2 linked regions of the Plantactinospora sp. BC1 genome follow. The protein of the gene in region 1 binds, or shares a complex with, the protein of each later gene. Links are inferred from orthologs where the notes say so. Each region holds a gene or a part of one and is shown on either strand. Other genes may lie near its edges. The genes, in order: C6361_RS15080 and C6361_RS32385.

Region 1 (7,947 bases):
CGAGGCGATCGCGGACGCCGAGTGGGTGCTGCACGCGGCCAGCCAGGATCTCGCCTGCCTCGCCGACCTCGGGCTGCGGCCGAGACGCCTCTTCGACACCGAGCTGGCCGCCCGGCTCGCCGGCTTCGAACGGGTCGGCCTGGCCGCGCTGACCGAGCAACTGCTCGGCTTCACCCTGGAGAAGCACCACTCGGCGGCCGACTGGTCCAGCCGGCCGCTGCCGGAGTCCTGGCTCACCTACGCCGCGCTGGACGTGGAGATGCTCACCGAGCTGCGGGACAAGCTCGCGGCCGAGCTGGAGCGGCAGGGCAAGGCGCAGTGGGCGGCCGAGGAGTTCGCCGCGCTGGTGGCCTGGGGCGCCCAGCCGGCCCGGCAGCGACCTGACCCGTGGCGGCGGACCTCCGGCATCCACCGGGTGCGGGGGGCGCGGGCGCAGGCCCGGGTGCGGTCGCTCTGGTACGCCCGGGACGAGATCGCCGCCCGCCGCGACTCGGCGCCCGGCCGGGTGCTGCCGGATGCCGCGATCATCGCGGCCGCCGAGATGGACCCGAAGGACGAGCGGACCCTGCTGATGCTGCCCGGCTTCGGCGGCCGCTCGGTACGCCGGCTCGTCCGGACCTGGCTGGACGCGCTCGCCGACGCCCGGCAACTGCCCGACGACGCGCTGCCGGTGAGCCCGACGGTCGACGGGCCGCCCCCGCCGCATCGCTGGGCCGAACGGGACCCGGTGGCGGCGGCCCGGTTGGCCCGCTGCCGTGAGGTGGTGACCCGGATCGCCGCGGCGCACACCCTGCCGCCGGAGAACCTGATCACCCCGGACTCGGTACGCCGGCTGGCCTGGATCCCGCCGGAGGAGATCACCGCCGACACGGTCGCCGAGACGCTGCGCGGTTACGGCGCCCGGGGCTGGCAGGTCGGCCTGATCGCCGAGGAGCTGGCGGCGGCGCTGGTCGAGCCGAAGACCTGACCCAACCCGCTCCGGCCCGTCGGCGGCACAGCCTCCGGCGGGCCGGGCGGCGATCAGCGCCCGAGACGGTGAACCGGGCGACGGTCGGCGGCCGGCAGAGTCAGCCGGGGGCGCCGGTCAGCGGCCGAGACGGCGAGCCGGGGCGGCGGTCAGCGGCCGCCGGAGGAGTGCAGGTGCAGGGCCGGCCGGCGGATGCCGAGCAGTTCGTCCCGGATCCGGCACCACTGCACCGCGTGCCGGATGCCGTCGGCGACGGAATACTCCGGCTTCCAGTCGAGCAGCAGCCGGGAGCGGGTGCTCCGGGTGAACGAGCCGGCCGCGTCGCCGGGGCGGGGCGGTGCCTCGCGGGTGCGTACCGGCCCGACCGCCTCGGTGAAGGCGGCGACGAGTTCCCGGACGGTGGTGCCGTCCCCGGTGCCGAGGTTGACCGCCTCCACCGACCGGTCGCCGCCGGGCGGCAGGATCTCGTCGAACCGGCGCAGCGCGCAGACGTGCGCCCGGGCCAGGTCCCAGACGTGGATGTAGTCGCGGATTCCCGAGCCGTCCCGGGTGGGCCACTCGGTACCGGTGATCAGGAACTCCCCGCCGTCGGTCCAGGCGTCGATCAGTTTGCCCAGCGCGTGCGTCGGCCGGGGCAACTGGAGGCCGGTACGCAGCCGTGGGTCGGCGCCGATCGGGTTGAAGTAGCGCAGCGAGAGCGCCCGCAGCCCGGTGGCCTCGGCGGTGTCCGCGAGCACCGTCTCCATCATCGCCTTGGTCCGGGCGTACGGGCTGGCGGGCGCGAGCGGTGAACTCTCGTCGACCGAGAGGTCGGCGCCGGTCCGGTAGATCGCCGCCGAGGAGCTGAAGACGAAGCGGGTGATCCCGTTGCGGATCACGTGGTCGAGGAAGTCGAGCGACTTGGCGACGTTTTCCCGGTAGTAGCGCAGTGGCTCGCTGACCGACTCCGGCACCACGATCAGCGCCGCCGCGTGCACCACCGCGCCGATCTCCGGGTGCTCGGCGAAGATCCGGTCCAGCAGCCCGCCGTCGGAGATGTCGCCCCGGTAGAAGGTCCGTCCCCGGGTGAACTCGACCCGTCCGGTGCAGAGGCTGTCCAGGATCACCGGCTCGATGCCCTCGTCGAGGCAGGCCGAGGCGATGGTGCTGCCGATGAAGCCGGCACCACCGGCGACCAGCACCTTCACCCGTACTCCTGGCTGATTCGGAAGTTTTTTCGCTATTGCTCGGCGTTTAGCCGTCAATAGCGGGATTACGGAGCATCCAGCCGGACGATATGTGGTCCGAGCCACACGGGGGGCGCAAACGACAGTAGTTACTGGCTAGTAGCATCCGAGGTACCGCCCACCCGGGCCCCTGCGGCAAGGAGGCTCCAGTGCCCCGTGAAGTTCGGGATGTCGTCTTCGTCGACGGCGTCCGCACCCCGTTCGGCAAGGCGGGTGGGATGTACGCCCACACCCGCGCCGACGACCTGGTGATCCGCTGCATCCGCGAACTGCTGCGGCGCAACCCGCAACTCCCGCCGGAGCGGGTCGACGAGGTGGCCATCGCCGCCACCACCCAGATCGGCGACCAGGGCCTCACCATCGGCCGTACCGCCGCGCTGCTCGCCGGGCTGCCCAAGACGGTGCCCGGCTACGCCATCGACCGGATGTGCGCCGGGGCGATGACCGCGGTCACCACCGTGGCCGGCGGGATCGCGATGGGCGCCTACGACGTGGCCATCGCCGGTGGCGTCGAGCACATGGGCCGGCACCCGATGGGCGAGGGCGTGGACCCCAACCCGCGGATCCTGGCCGAGAAGCTGGTCGACCCCTCCGCGCTGGTGATGGGCTCCACCGCCGAGAACCTGCACGACCGGCTCCCACACATCAGCAAGGAGCGCGCCGACGCGTACGCGCTCGCCTCCCAGGTCAAGACCGCCAAGGCGTACGCCAACGGCAAGCTCCAGCCCGACCTGGTGCCGGTGGCGACCCGCGACCCGGAGAGCGGCTGGGGACTCGCCACCGCCGACGAGGCGCCCCGGGAGACCTCGCTGGAGAAGCTCGGCACCCTGAAGACGCCGTTCCGCCCGCACGGCAAGGTCACCGCCGGCAACGCGGCCGGACTCAACGACGGGGCCACCGCCAGCCTGCTCGCCGCCGAGGACGTCGCCCGGGAACTCGGGCTGCCGGTGTCGATGCGCCTGGTGTCGTACGGCTTCGTCGGGGTCGAGCCGGAGGTGATGGGCTACGGCCCGATCCCGTCGACCGAGAAAGCGCTGCGGATCGCCGGGCTCTCCATCGACGACATCGGCCTCTTCGAGCTGAACGAGGCGTTCGCGGTGCAGGTGCTCGCCTTCCTCGACCACTTCGGCATCGCCGACGACGACCCCCGGGTCAACCCGTGGGGCGGGGCGATCGCCATCGGCCACCCGCTCGCCTCCTCCGGGGTACGGCTGATGACCCAGCTCGCCCGGCAGTTCGCCGAGCACCCCGAGGTCCGGTACGGCATCACCGCGATGTGCATCGGCATCGGCATGGGCGGCACGGTCATCTGGGAGAACCCGAACTGGGAAGGCGGCGACGACAAGTGAGCGCGAGGAGTGAGCCGGTTTTGCGAGCCCCGCAGTCCGATCGGAAGGTGGCGCAGTGACGGTTCCGCGTAACCCGAACGAGGTGGTCACCCGTTCGCTGCTCCGGCTGGTGAACCTGCCGGGGCTGGACCGGCCCGCCGCGCTGATCACCCTGGACAACGGGTTCGACCACACCAAGCCGAACACCTTCGGCCCGGCCGGACTGTCCAGTCTGGACAACGCGATCACCGAGGCGCTCGCCGCCGAGCCGGCGTTCGTGGCGGTGACCGGCAAGCCGTACATTTTCTGCGTCGGCGCCGACGTCACCGGCATGCCGCTGCTCGCGGACCGCGACCAGGCCCGCGAGATCGGCCGGCTCGGCCACCGGGTCTTCGGCCGGCTGCGCACGAGCGCGGTGCCGACCTTCGCCTTCGTCAACGGCGCCGCGATGGGCGGCGGGCTGGAACTGGCGCTGCACTGCCACTACCGGACGCTCTCCGGCGGCGCCGCCGCGCTGGCCCTGCCCGAGGTCTCCCTCGGCCTGGTCCCCGGCTGGGGCGGCACCCAACTGCTGCCCAACCTGATCGGCATCGCCGGTGCGGCCCAGGTGGTCATCCAGAACCCGCTGATGCAGAACCGGATGCTCAAGCCGAAGCAGGCCGCCGAGCTGGGCATCGCGGACGTGCTCTTCGAGCCGGCCGACTTCCTGGAGCGCTCGCTGGAGTGGGCCGCGCAGGTGGTGCGCGGCGAGGTCCAGGTGACCCGGCCGGAGGTCGACCGGGAGATGTGGGACGGCGTGCTCTACTTCGCCCGGCAGACGCTCGACGAGCGGCTGCACGGCGCGGTCCCGGCCGCGAACCGGGCGCTGGAGCTGCTGGAGCTGGCCCGCGAGGCGCCGGACGCGCCCGCCGAGGGCGACCCGGACGGGCTGCCCAGGGGGATGGCCGCCGAGGTGGAGGCGCTGGCCGAGCTGGTCTTCAGCGAGGAACTGCGCAGCGGGCTCTACTCCTTCGACCTGGTGCAGCGCCGGGCCAAGCGACCGGTCGGGGCGCCGGACAAGGGCCTGGCCCGGCCGGTGACCAAGGTCGGCATCGTCGGCGCCGGCCTGATGGCGTCGCAGCTCGCGCTCCTCTTCGCCCGCCGGCTCCAGGTCCCGGTGGTGCTCACCGACCTCGACCAGTCCAGGGTGGACAAGGGCGTCGGCTACGTGCACGCCGAGATCGACAAGCTGGTCGGCAAGGGCCGGCTTCCCGAGGGTACGGCCGCCAAGCTGCGCGGCCTGGTCAGCGGCTCGGTCGACAAGGGCGTCTTCGCCGACGCCGACTTCGTGATCGAGGCGGTCTTCGAGGACCTGGCGGTGAAGAAGCAGGTCTGGGCGGAGCTGGAGAAGATCGTCTCCCCGGAGGCGGTACTCGCCACCAACACCTCCTCGCTCTCGGTCAGCGCGATGGCCGCCGACCTGGAGCACCCGGAGCGGGTGGTCGGGTTCCACTTCTTCAACCCCGTCGCGGTACTGCCGCTGCTGGAGATCGTCCGGGGCGAGCGGACCGACGACGCCACCCTGGCCACCGCGTTCGCGGTCGGCAAGGAGCTGCGCAAGTCCTGCGTACTGGTCGCCGACGCCCCGGCGTTCGTGGTCAACCGGGTGCTGACCCGGTTCCTCGGCGAGATCTTCGCGGCCGTGGACGCCGGCACCCCGCCCGAGGTCGCGGATGCCGCACTCGACCCGCTCGGCCTGCCGATGCGCCCGCTGGCGCTGCTCCAGCTCGTCGGGCCGGCGGTGGCGTACCACGTCGGCGGAACGCTGCACGCCGCCTTCCCGGACCGGTTCGGGGTCAGCGAGAACCTGCGGCGGATCGCCGAGTCCGGTAAGCCGCTGGTGGTCGACGGCGACGTCAACCCGGAGGTGGCCGGGCTGCTGGAGGTCGGTTCCGCACCGTTGACCGCCGAGCAGGTACGCCAGCGGGCACTCGACGCGCTGGCCGAGGAGATCCGGCTGATGCTGGACGAGGGTGTGGTCGCCGAGCCGCAGGACATCGACCTCTGCATGATCCTCGGCGCCGGCTGGCCGTTCCACCTCGGTGGCGTCACGCCGTACCTGGACCGGACCGGCACCTCCGAGCGGGTCACCGGCCGCCGGTTCCTGCCCCCGGGCGTCGCGAGCCTGCCCGGCTGAGCCGACCCGGCCACGATCGCAGGTGATCAGGGACCTGTCCCGGCGAGTCGCACGGCGCGCTGTGCGACCTGGTCCCTGATCACCGCGATCTGCCCGGACACCGCTGGTGTCCGGCGGTGGCCTGCCCGACCGGGCGGGGGCGCCGGCCGGGCAGGGCTCAAGATTCGCTTACCGGACTGAACTGCCACTGGACGTGGACTGGATTCGTCCCGTCGGGAGGACCCCGGAGGACTCCGGAGGACCCCGGAGGCCCACGGAAGCCCACGGAAGCCCCGACGGAGGCATCCTTCACGGAGTCTCCACGTCCGGAACACAGTCGCCCCGCACCGGTTGCCTAGCGTCGCAGGCATGCGCGTCAAGCTGATCCTGCCGGCCCTGACCGAGGCGACCAGCCCGTTCTTCCGACCGATCAAGTACTCGCTGTTCCCGCCGCTGGGCCTGGCCACCCTCGCCGGCTATCTGCCGGAGGACACCCAGGTGAGCCTGCACGACGAGCACGTCGAGCGGCTGGACCTGACCGACGATCCCGTCCCGGACCTGGTGGTGATCCAGGTCTACATCACCTCGGCCCGCCGCTCGTACGAGATCGCCGACCACTACCGGGCCCTCGGCGCGTACGTCGTCCTCGGCGGCCTGCACGTCACCGCGCTGCCGGACGAGGCGGCGGCCCACGCCGACACGATCTTCCTCGGTCCGGGCGAGGACACCTGGCCGCAGTTCCTCGCCGACCTGCGCCGGCGCGAGCCCAAGCCCCGGTACGTCTCCACCACCCGGACCCTCGCCGGCCTACCCCCGGTACGCCGGGACCTGATCGCCCGGCACCGCTACCTGGTACCGAACTCGATCGTGGTCTCCCGGGGCTGCCCGCACCACTGCGACTTCTGCTACAAGGACGCCTTCTTCGAGGGCGGGAAGTCGTTCTACACCCAGGCGGTCGACGACGCGCTGGCCGAGATCGAGCGGCTCCCCGGCCGGCACCTCTACTTCCTCGACGACCATCTGTTCGGCAACCGCCGGTTCGCCCGGGCCCTCTTCGACGGGATGGCCGGGATGGGCCGGCTCTGGCAGGCCGCCGGCACCGTCGACGCGGTACTCGCACCGGACCTGCTCGAACGCGCCGTCGACGCCGGGCTGCGCAGCCTCTTCGTCGGCTTCGAGACGGTCAACGACGGCAACCTGGCGGCGACCCGCAAGCGGCAGAACGTCGGCCGGGACTACTCGGCGGTGGTACGGCGGCTGCACGAGCACGGCGTGATGGTCAACGGCAGCTTCGTCTTCGGGCTGGACGACGACGGGCCGGACGTCTTCGACCGTACGGTGGGCTGGGCGGTCGAGCAGGGGGTGGAGACGGCAACCTTCCACATCCTCACCCCGTACCCCGGCACCGCGCTCTACGACCGGATGGTCGCGCAGGACCGGATCCTGCACCGGGACTGGGACCGGTACGACACCCGGCAGGTGGTCTACCGGCCGAAGGGGCTCACCCCGAGCCAGCTCACCGACGGCTACCACCGGGCCTACCGGGACTTCTACCGCTGGCCGGCGATCTGGCGCGGAGCCTCCACGAAGGAGAGTCTGCGCGGCCGGCTGCGGCACGTGGCGTACGCGGGCGGCTGGAAGAAGTTCGAGCCGGCCTGGCACACGCTGATCCGGGCCGGCCAGGTGCTGCACGCGCTGCCGCTGCTGGAGGCGGTGCTCGGCGGCTTCGGCGAGCGGGCGTCGGGCCGGGGCACCGGCCGAGGCACCGGCCGGGCGGACACTGACGCCGTCGGTCCGGGCGTGGGTGCGGGCGTCGGTCCGGCCGGCGGGGGCGGGGCGAATCCGGTTGCGCCGCCGCTGGTACCCGTCGAGATTCAACGGCATGGATCGTGAGACGACGAGCCGGAACCGGGTCGCCTGGGAGACCGCCTCCGGCAAGCACGTCCGGGAATACCAGGACCTGCTCCGGCAGGCCCGCGACGGCTCGTCGCTCTTTCCGGCCGAGGTCGCGCTGCTCGGGCCGCTGCTGCGGTCGGCGCCGAGCGTCGTACACCTACAGAGCGGGCACGGCCTCGACGACGTCGCCCTGGTCCGGGCCGGGGCGCGCGCCGTCTGCGGCGTCGACTTCAGTTCGGTCGCGGCCACCGCCGCCGCCCGCCGGGCCGCCGAACTGGCGCTCCCCTGCCGGTACGTCGTCGGCCGGCTGCCCGGCGCCCCGCTGCGGGACGGCTGCGCCGACCTGGTCTACACCGGCAAGGGGGCGCTGATCTG
Region 2 (7,853 bases), 3.9 Mb from region 1 along the record:
GGAGAACGCGACCGTACCGGGCAGCGGCACCGGCCGCTTGAACGCCACCTCCACGGTGTACGCGTCGGGCAGCCGCCCCTCCAGCGCCGCCAGGCACCGGGCCTTGCTCCACATGCCGTGCGCGATCGGCCCGGCGAAGCCGAACAGCCGGGCGGCGACCCGCGAGGTGTGGATCGGGTTGTGGTCACCGGAGACCCGGGCGTAGTCCCGGCCCACCCGGGAGTCCAGCCGCCACAGCGCGGTCGGGGCCGGGGCCGCCGGCTGCTCCGTCGAGTCGCGCCGGCCGCCGGCCGCCGTACGCTCCCGCCGCAGGTACGTCGAGACCCCGCGCCACACCACCTCCCCGTCGGCCGAGGCGGTGCAGACCACGTCGAACTGCCGGCCCCGGTCGTGCGGGCGCAGGTCGACGGCGCGTACCGCCAGGTCCAGCGGCTCCGCCGCGTCCATCCGGCGGTACGCGGTGATCCGGTTCGCCACGTGCACCAGGCCGACCAGCGGCAGCGGAAACTCCGGCGCGCTCATCAGGCGCAGCGCCAGCGGAAAGGCGAGTACGTGCGGATAGGTCGGCGGCAGCGCGTCGGCGAGCCGGAACCCGCACACCCGGTCGTACGCCGCCAGGTGGTTCCGGTCGACCGTGACCGCCCGGACCAGCAGTTCGGTCCCGGGGAGCCGGTCGGCACGCCGGGCCGCCCCGAACCTCGGGGCCAGCCCGATCGCCGCCTGCCGGTAGAGCGGCCCGGCGGCCGGCAGCGCCGCCAACTCGACCCCGGACCCCTCCGGCGCGCTCCCGGGCCCGACCGGGGTACCGCCCCCGGTCTCGTTCGGCATCTCGGACATCACGCCCCCAGCAGACTCTGACCGCAGACCCGGACCACGTTGCCGGTGACCCCGGCCGAGCCGGGCGAGGCGAACCAGGCGATCGTCTGGGCGACGTCGACCGGCAGGCCGCCCTGCGCCATGCTGTTCATCCGCCGGCCGGCCTCGCGGAGCACCAGCGGGATCCGGGCGGTCAACCGGGTCTCGATGAAGCCCGGCGCGACCGCGTTCACGGTGATGCCGCGCTCGGCGAGGACCGGAGCCATCGAGTGCACCAGGCCGATCACCCCGGCCTTGGAGGTGGCGTAGTTGGTCTGGCCCCGGTTGCCGGCGATCCCGGCGATCGACGAGACCCCGATGAGTCGCCCGCCGGCCGGGATCAGCCCCCGGTCCAGCAGTACGTCGTTGATCCGTTCCTGGCTGGTGAGGTTGACCTCCAGCACCGAGTCCCACCAGTCCGGCCGCATCCGGCCGAGCGTCTTGTCCCGGGTGATCCCGGCGTTGTGCACCAGCACGTCGACCCGGCCGTGCCGGTCGGCGAGGTGGTCGGCGAGCCGCAGCGGCGCGTCCGGCGCGGTCAGGTCGAGCTGTACCGCCGTACCGCCGACGGCGTTGGCGACCTCGGCGAGCGCGTCACCGGCGGCCGGTACGTCCAGCGCCACCACCTGGGCACCGTCCGCCGCCAGCACCTCGGCGACCTTCGCCCCGATCCCCCGGGCGGCGCCGGTGACCAGGGCGATCCTGCCGTCCAGCGGGCGGGCCCAGTCGACCTCCGGCACCTCGGCCGGACCGATCCGGATCACCTGCCCGGAGACGTACGCCGAACGGCCGGAGAGCAGGAAGCGCAGGGTCGACTCGACCGCCCGCTCGGCACCCGGCGCGACGTAGACGAGCTGCGCCGTCGTACCCCGGCCGAACTCCTTGCCGATGCTCCGGGTCAGCCCCTCCAGGGCGCGCTGGGCGGTCGCCTCCCGTGGGGTGGCGCAGGATTCCGGTGGGGTGCCGAAGACGACCACCCGGCCGGACGGGTGCAGCGCCCGGGCCAGCGGGTGGAAGAAGTCGTAGAGCGCGCGCAGCCCGGCCGAGTCGGTGATGCCGGTGGCGTCGTAGAGGAGGGCGGCCTGCGGGGGTACCCGACCGTCGTCCTCGGCGGCCCGGGTGGTGGCCGGGTCGGAGATCTCCACCCCGGCGGCGGTGAGCAGCTTGCCGAGCGGCTCGACCAGGCGGCCGCCGGAGGCGGCGTCGAGGCGTACCGGGCCGTGCGTCAGCGGGTCACCGGGGCGGTACCGGCGCAGTTTGGGCGGGTCGGGCAGGCCGAGGCGCTTGACCAGCGCCCGGCCGGGACCGGTGTGGGCGAAGCTGGCGTACCTGTCACTCATGAGAGAAGCCTACTCGCGGGTAAGGTAGGAACAACCCTGCGTTCTGGAGGCGTCACCATGGAAGCCGTACGTCGCGTCGCGATCCTCGGAGGCAACCGGATCCCGTTCGCCCGCTCCAACGGTCGGTACGCCAAGGCGTCCAACCAGGACATGCTGACCGCCGCCCTGGACGGGCTGATCGCCCGGTTCGGCCTGGCCGGCGAGCGGCTCGGCGAGGTGGCCGCCGGGGCGGTGCTCAAGCACTCGAAGGACTTCAACCTCACCCGGGAGGTGGTACTCGGCTCCCGGCTCGACCCGCGCACCCCGGCGTACGACCTCCAGCAGGCCTGCGGCACCGGCCTGGAGGCGGCGATCCTGGTCGCCAACAAGATCGCGCTCGGTCAGATCGACGTCGGTGTGGCCGGTGGCGTGGACACCACCTCGGACGCGCCGCTGGCCGTCAACGAGGAACTGCGGCGCACCCTGCTGGAGATCAACGCCGCCCGTACCCTCGGCGGGCGCCTGAGGGCCGCCAGCCGGCTCCGGCCGGCCCAGCCGTTCCGGCCGGAGATCCCGCGCAACGCGGAGCCGCGTACCGGACTGTCGATGGGCGAGCATGCGGCGGTCACCGCCCGGCGGTGGCACGTCGACCGGCAGGCCCAGGACGAACTCGCGGTCCGGTCGCACCAGCGGCTCGCCGCCGCGTACGACCGGGGGTTCTTCGACGATCTGGTCACCCCGTACCTCGGGCTGACCCGGGACGCGAACCTCCGCCCCGACACCAGCGTGGAGAAGCTCGGCCGGCTCAAGCCGGTCTTCGGCACCCGGGGACCGGACGCCGAGCACGCCAGCATGACCGCCGGCAACTCGTCACCGCTCACCGACGGGGCGTCGACGGTGCTGCTCGCCTCCGAGGAGTGGGCCAGGGCACACAACCTGCCGGTACTCGCCTGGTTCGGTGCGTCGACGACCGCCGCCGTGGACTTCGTACACGGCGACGAGGGGCTGCTGATGGCTCCCGCGTACGCCGTACCCCGGTTGCTCGCCCGGACCGGGCTGACCCTGGCCGACTTCGACTACTTCGAGATCCACGAGGCGTTCGCCTCGCAGGTGCTGGCCACCCTGGCGGCCTGGGAGTCGCCGGAGTTCTGCAAGGAGAGGCTGGGCCTGGACGCCCCGCTGGGGTCGATCGACCCGGACAAACTGAACGTCAACGGCTCGTCGCTGGCCGCCGGCCACCCGTTCGCCGCGACCGGCGGCCGGATCGTGGCCACCCTGGCCAAGCTGCTCGCCGAGCGCGGCTCCGGGCGCGGGCTGATCTCGATCTGCGCGGCCGGCGGCCAGGGCGTGGTGGCGATCCTGGAACGCTGAGCTGGCCGGGCGACAGCCCGCCGGAAAGCCGACCGCCGGAATCGGTGACCTGGACACCAGACGCGCTAACCCTGCGTCGTAACGCCTCCGGTGTCCGGGTCGAGGCGTCGGCATGGCCGGGTGGCGGTCGTCAGCGGGGTGCTGGCGGGGGGTGCTGGCGGCGGGAGCACAAGCGGGGCAGCTCGACAGTCTCTGCGGCGAGGATGGCCACCCCGCCTCGCGCCGACATCCCCTACACTCCCAAACATGTCTTTGGGGGTTGACGACGATCCAGACGCCGACGCGCCGGATCCGACCGTCCGGCTGCGGGCGCTGGCCCATCCGGTACGGATGCGGATCCTCTCCCTGCTCACCGCGTCGGCGCTCACCGCCGCCGAGATCGCCCGCGAACTGGACCTCACGCACGCCAACGCCAGCTACCACCTGCGGCACCTGCTGGCCGCCGGCCTGATCGAGGTGGCCGGCGAGGAACGCATCCGGGGCGGCGCCGCCAAGCGCTACCGCTACGACCCGGCGAGCCAGCGCGACCGGCCCGGGTCGGGGCTGGCCGCCGGCCCGGCCACCCCCGACCACCGGCTGCTCTACGACGCGCTCGCCGCCGAGTTGCGCCGCCGAACGCATCACCTGCGGCCCGGCCCGGGCAACTTCCTCACCGACGCCGAGTTCTGGATCGACCCCGAGACCTGGGACGAGATCCGGAACACCATCGCCGAGGCGTCGGCCCGGCTGCACCACGCCGCCCGGCCCGCGCACACCCCCGGCACTCACCGGGTGAGCGCCACCGTCGCGCTCTTCCGGATGGAGGACTGACCATGGGTACCCGGGACGGCGCGCTCGCGCCGCTGCGGCACCGGCCCTTCCGCTACCTGGCGATCGGCCGGTCCGCCACCATGCTCGGCAACGCGGTCGCACCGGTCGCGCTGGCGTTCGCCGTACTCGATCTCACCGGCAGCGTGCGCGACCTCGGCCTGGTCGTCGGCGCGCGGTCGCTGACCCACGTGCTGTTCCTGCTCTTCGGCGGCGTGCTCGCCGACCGGCTGCCCCGGCAGACGGTGATGGTGGTCTCCTGCGCCCTCGCCGCGCTTACCCAGGGCGCGGTCGCGGCGCTGGTGCTGACCGGTACCGCGACGATCCCGGCGCTGGTCGCGCTCGCCGCCGTGAACGGCGTGGTGGCCGCCTTCGCCTGGCCGGCCGCCGCCGCACTGGTCCCGCAGACCGTGCCGGCCGAGCTGCTCCAGTCGGCCAACGCGCTCAACCGGCTCGGCACCAACGCCGCCATGATCGGCGGCGCGTCGCTCGGCGGTGTGCTGGTGGCCGGCGTCGGACCGGGCTGGGGGCTGCTGGTGGACGCCGCGACCTTCGCGCTGGCCGGGCTGGCATTCTCCCGGGTACGCGTCCAGGCCGTCGCCGCCCCGCGCACCGAGCGGGCCAACCCGGTCCGCGAACTGCGCGAGGGCTGGACCGAGTTCGTCGCGCGCTCCTGGGTCTGGGTGGTGGTACTCGGCTTCCTGCTGATCAACTTCGCCTACGCCAGCTCGGTCAACGTCCTCGGCCCCGCCGTGGCGGACGAGACGATCGGCCGACCCGCCTGGGGCCTGGTGCTCGCCGCCCAGACCGCCGGCATGGTGGCCGGGGCACTGGTCGCGCTCCGGATCCGGGTACGCCGGCTGCTCCGGCTCGGCGTGCTCTGCATGTTCGCCGACGTACTGCTGCTGCTCGGGCTGGCCTGGACACCGTCCGTCGCCGTGCTGATCGCCGCCGCGTTCGTGGCCGGGGTGGCCGTCGAGCAGTTCTCGGTCGCCTGGGAGACCTCGATGCAGCGGAACATCCCCGCCGACAAGCTCGCCCGGGTCTACTCGTACGACGCGCTCGGCTCCTTCCTGGCGATCCCGCTCGGCCAGATGACGATCGGCCCGGTGGCCGAGACCATCGGCAACGAGTCGACGCTGCTGGTCGCCGCCGGGGTCGTCTTCGTGGCGGTACTCGGCATGCTGGCCGATCCGGGCGTACGCCGGCTCTCGACCGAGCTTCCGGCCCGTGCCGAGGACGCCGGACCCACCGGACCCGTGCTGCCGGCTGCTCCGTCGACGGCACCGGGGCCGGCTCCGGCGGGAAAGGTCGGCTAGCGCCGCCGCACCCACCGCACCGGTGCCGGACCCGGCCGACGCTGTTCAGTCGTCGGCGACGAGTACCCCCATCGAGCGGGCCGTGCCGGCGACCTGCCGCATCGCCGCCGCCACGTCCTCGGTGTTCAGGTCGGGCAACTTCCGCTCGGCGATCTCCCGGAGCTGCTGACGGGAGATCTTGGCCACCGTCTGCGAGCCGGGCCGTCCGGAGCCGCCGGCCAGCCCGAGCGCCTTCCGGATCAGGTACGCCGTCGGCGGCGTCTTGAGCCGCAGCGCGTACGACCGGTCGTCGAAGACGGTGACGACCACCGGAACGATCTCGCCGCGCTGGGCCGCGGTGGCGGCGTCGTAGTCGAGCTTGAGCTGCCGGGTGTTGACGCCGGTCGGGCCGAGCATCTTGCCGATGTCGACCATCGCCGCGTTGCCGGCGTCGAGTTCCAGGGTGAGCTGGCGGTTGATCTTCTTCTGCGGTGCCATGCCGGCGAAGCTATGGATTCCAGCGACTGGAGGGTCAACGCCATTTCCCGGGCACCCGTCCGATCCCGGGCACCCGTCCGAAGCGGAACCGTCGGGATGGCAGACAATGGCGGGGTGACCAGCATCCCCAACGTCCTCGCCAACCGGTACGCCTCGGCCGAGCTGGCCGCCCTCTGGTCCCCGGAGGAGAAGATCCGGATGGAGCGCCGCCTCTGGCTGGCCGTACTCCGGGCGCAGCGCGACCTCGGCGTGCCGGTGCCGGACGGCGCGGTCGAGGCGTACGAGCGGGTGCTGGACCGGGTCGACCTCGCCTCGATCGCGGCCCGGGAGCGGGTGACCCGGCACGACGTGAAGGCCCGAATCGAGGAGTTCAGCGCGCTGGCCGGGCACGAGCAGGTGCACAAGGGGATGACCTCCCGGGACCTGACCGAGAACGTCGAGCAGCTCCAGGTCCGCGCCTCGCTGGAACTGGTCCGGGACCGGGTGGTCGCCGCCCTGGCCCGGCTGGCCCGGCTCGCCGTCGAGCACGCCGACCTGGTGATGACCGGCCGCTCGCACAACGTCGCCGCCCAGGCGACCACGCTGGGCAAGCGGTTCGCCAGCGCCGCCGAGGAGCTGCTGATCTCCTACGAGCGGCTGACCGACCTGATCGAGCGCTATCCGCTGCGTGGGATCAAGGGTCCGGTCGGTACCGCCGCCGACCAGCTCGACCTCTTCGACGGGGACCCGGCCAGGGTGGCCGAGCTGGAGCGCCGGGTCGCCGAGCACCTCGGGTTCCGCCGGGTGCTGGACAGCGTCGGTCAGGTCTATCCGCGCTCGCTGGACTTCGACGTGATCTCCGCGTTGGCCCAGACCGCCGCCGCGCCGAGCAGCCTGGCCACCACGATCCGGCTGATGGTCGGCCAGGAACTCGCCACCGAGGGCTTCCGCCCCGGCCAGGTCGGCTCCAGCGCCATGCCACACAAGATGAACACCCGGTCCAGCGAGCGGGTGAACGGCTTCGCGGTGATCATCCGGGGTTACCTGTCGATGGTCGGCGAGCTGGCCGGCGACCAGTGGAACGAGGGCGACGTCTCCTGCTCGGTGGTGCGCCGGGTCGCGCTGCCGGACGCGTTCTTCGCCGCCGACGGGCTCTTCCAGACCTTCCTGACCGTGCTGGACGAGTTCGGCGCGTACCCGGCGGTGATCGCCCGGGAACTCGACCGCTACCTGCCGTTCCTGGCCACCACCAAGATCCTTGTCGCGGCGGTGCGGCGCGGGGTCGGTCGGGAGACCGCGCACGAGGTGATCAAGGAGCACGCGGTCGCGGTGGCGCTGGCGATGCGGGAGAAGGGCGCCACCGAGAACGACCTCTTCGACCGGCTCGCCGCCGACGGCCGGCTCGGGCTGACCCGGGCCGAGATCGACGAGCTGGTCGCCGACCGCGCCGGCTTCACCGGGGCGGCGTCCGCGCAGGTCCGGGCCGTCGCCGACCGGATCGCCGCGGTGGTCGCGGCGCACCCCGAGGCCGCCGGGTACGACCCGGCGCCGATCCTCTGAGCGGCCGACCCGCCGGGGCCGGGGAAGAGCCCGACCGCCGGTGGGTTCGCCGTCAGCTCCGCGGTGTCGGGGTGCCGGCCGCGCTGCCGAGGTCCGGTGCGCTCGGCGCCTCGGCGATCGCCCCGGAGTCCAGCGGCTCCGCCAGGTGCGCCGTCTCGGCCGCCAC

The links.
Region 2: the proteins of C6361_RS15080 (region 1) and C6361_RS32385 are in contact, whole or in part, in a solved structure (PDB 8BNU), measured with the Escherichia coli proteins. The link is inferred for Plantactinospora sp. BC1 from one-to-one orthologs.

What each region holds. Positions count from the first base shown.
Region 1 is NZ_CP028158.1:3,496,835-3,504,781, forward strand. The notes cover bases 3,250-6,147. They hold C6361_RS15080 (3-hydroxyacyl-CoA dehydrogenase NAD-binding domain-containing protein), read left to right. Parts: upstream 3,250-3,597; coding sequence 3,598-5,697; downstream 5,698-6,147. Other genes in these bases: C6361_RS15075 (acetyl-CoA C-acyltransferase), read left to right, coding at 3,250-3,542; C6361_RS15085 (radical SAM protein), read left to right, coding at 6,046-6,147. Outside these bases: C6361_RS15065 (ribonuclease D), read left to right, coding at 1-967; UDP-glucose 4-epimerase GalE, read right to left, coding at 1,117-2,154; more of C6361_RS15075, read left to right, coding at 2,343-3,249; more of C6361_RS15085, read left to right, coding at 6,148-7,569; C6361_RS15090 (bifunctional 2-polyprenyl-6-hydroxyphenol methylase/3-demethylubiquinol 3-O-methyltransferase UbiG), read left to right, coding at 7,559-7,947. UniProt on the Escherichia coli protein: Catalyzes the formation of a hydroxyacyl-CoA by addition of water on enoyl-CoA. Also exhibits 3-hydroxyacyl-CoA epimerase and 3-hydroxyacyl-CoA dehydrogenase activities.
Region 2 is NZ_CP028158.1:7,364,269-7,372,121, reverse strand. The notes cover bases 1,595-4,398. They hold C6361_RS32385 (acetyl-CoA C-acetyltransferase), read left to right. Parts: upstream 1,595-2,252; coding sequence 2,253-3,545; downstream 3,546-4,398. Other genes in these bases: C6361_RS32375 (MFS transporter), read left to right, coding at 4,358-4,398; C6361_RS32380 (transcriptional regulator), read left to right, coding at 3,792-4,355; C6361_RS32390 (3-oxoacyl-ACP reductase), read right to left, coding at 1,595-2,195. In the rest of the region: C6361_RS32395 (MaoC/PaaZ C-terminal domain-containing protein), read right to left, coding at 1-837; more of C6361_RS32390, read right to left, coding at 837-1,594; more of C6361_RS32375, read left to right, coding at 4,399-5,671; C6361_RS32370 (uL11 family ribosomal protein), read right to left, coding at 5,717-6,148; purB (adenylosuccinate lyase), read left to right, coding at 6,263-7,687; C6361_RS32360 (YbjQ family protein), read right to left, coding at 7,740-7,853.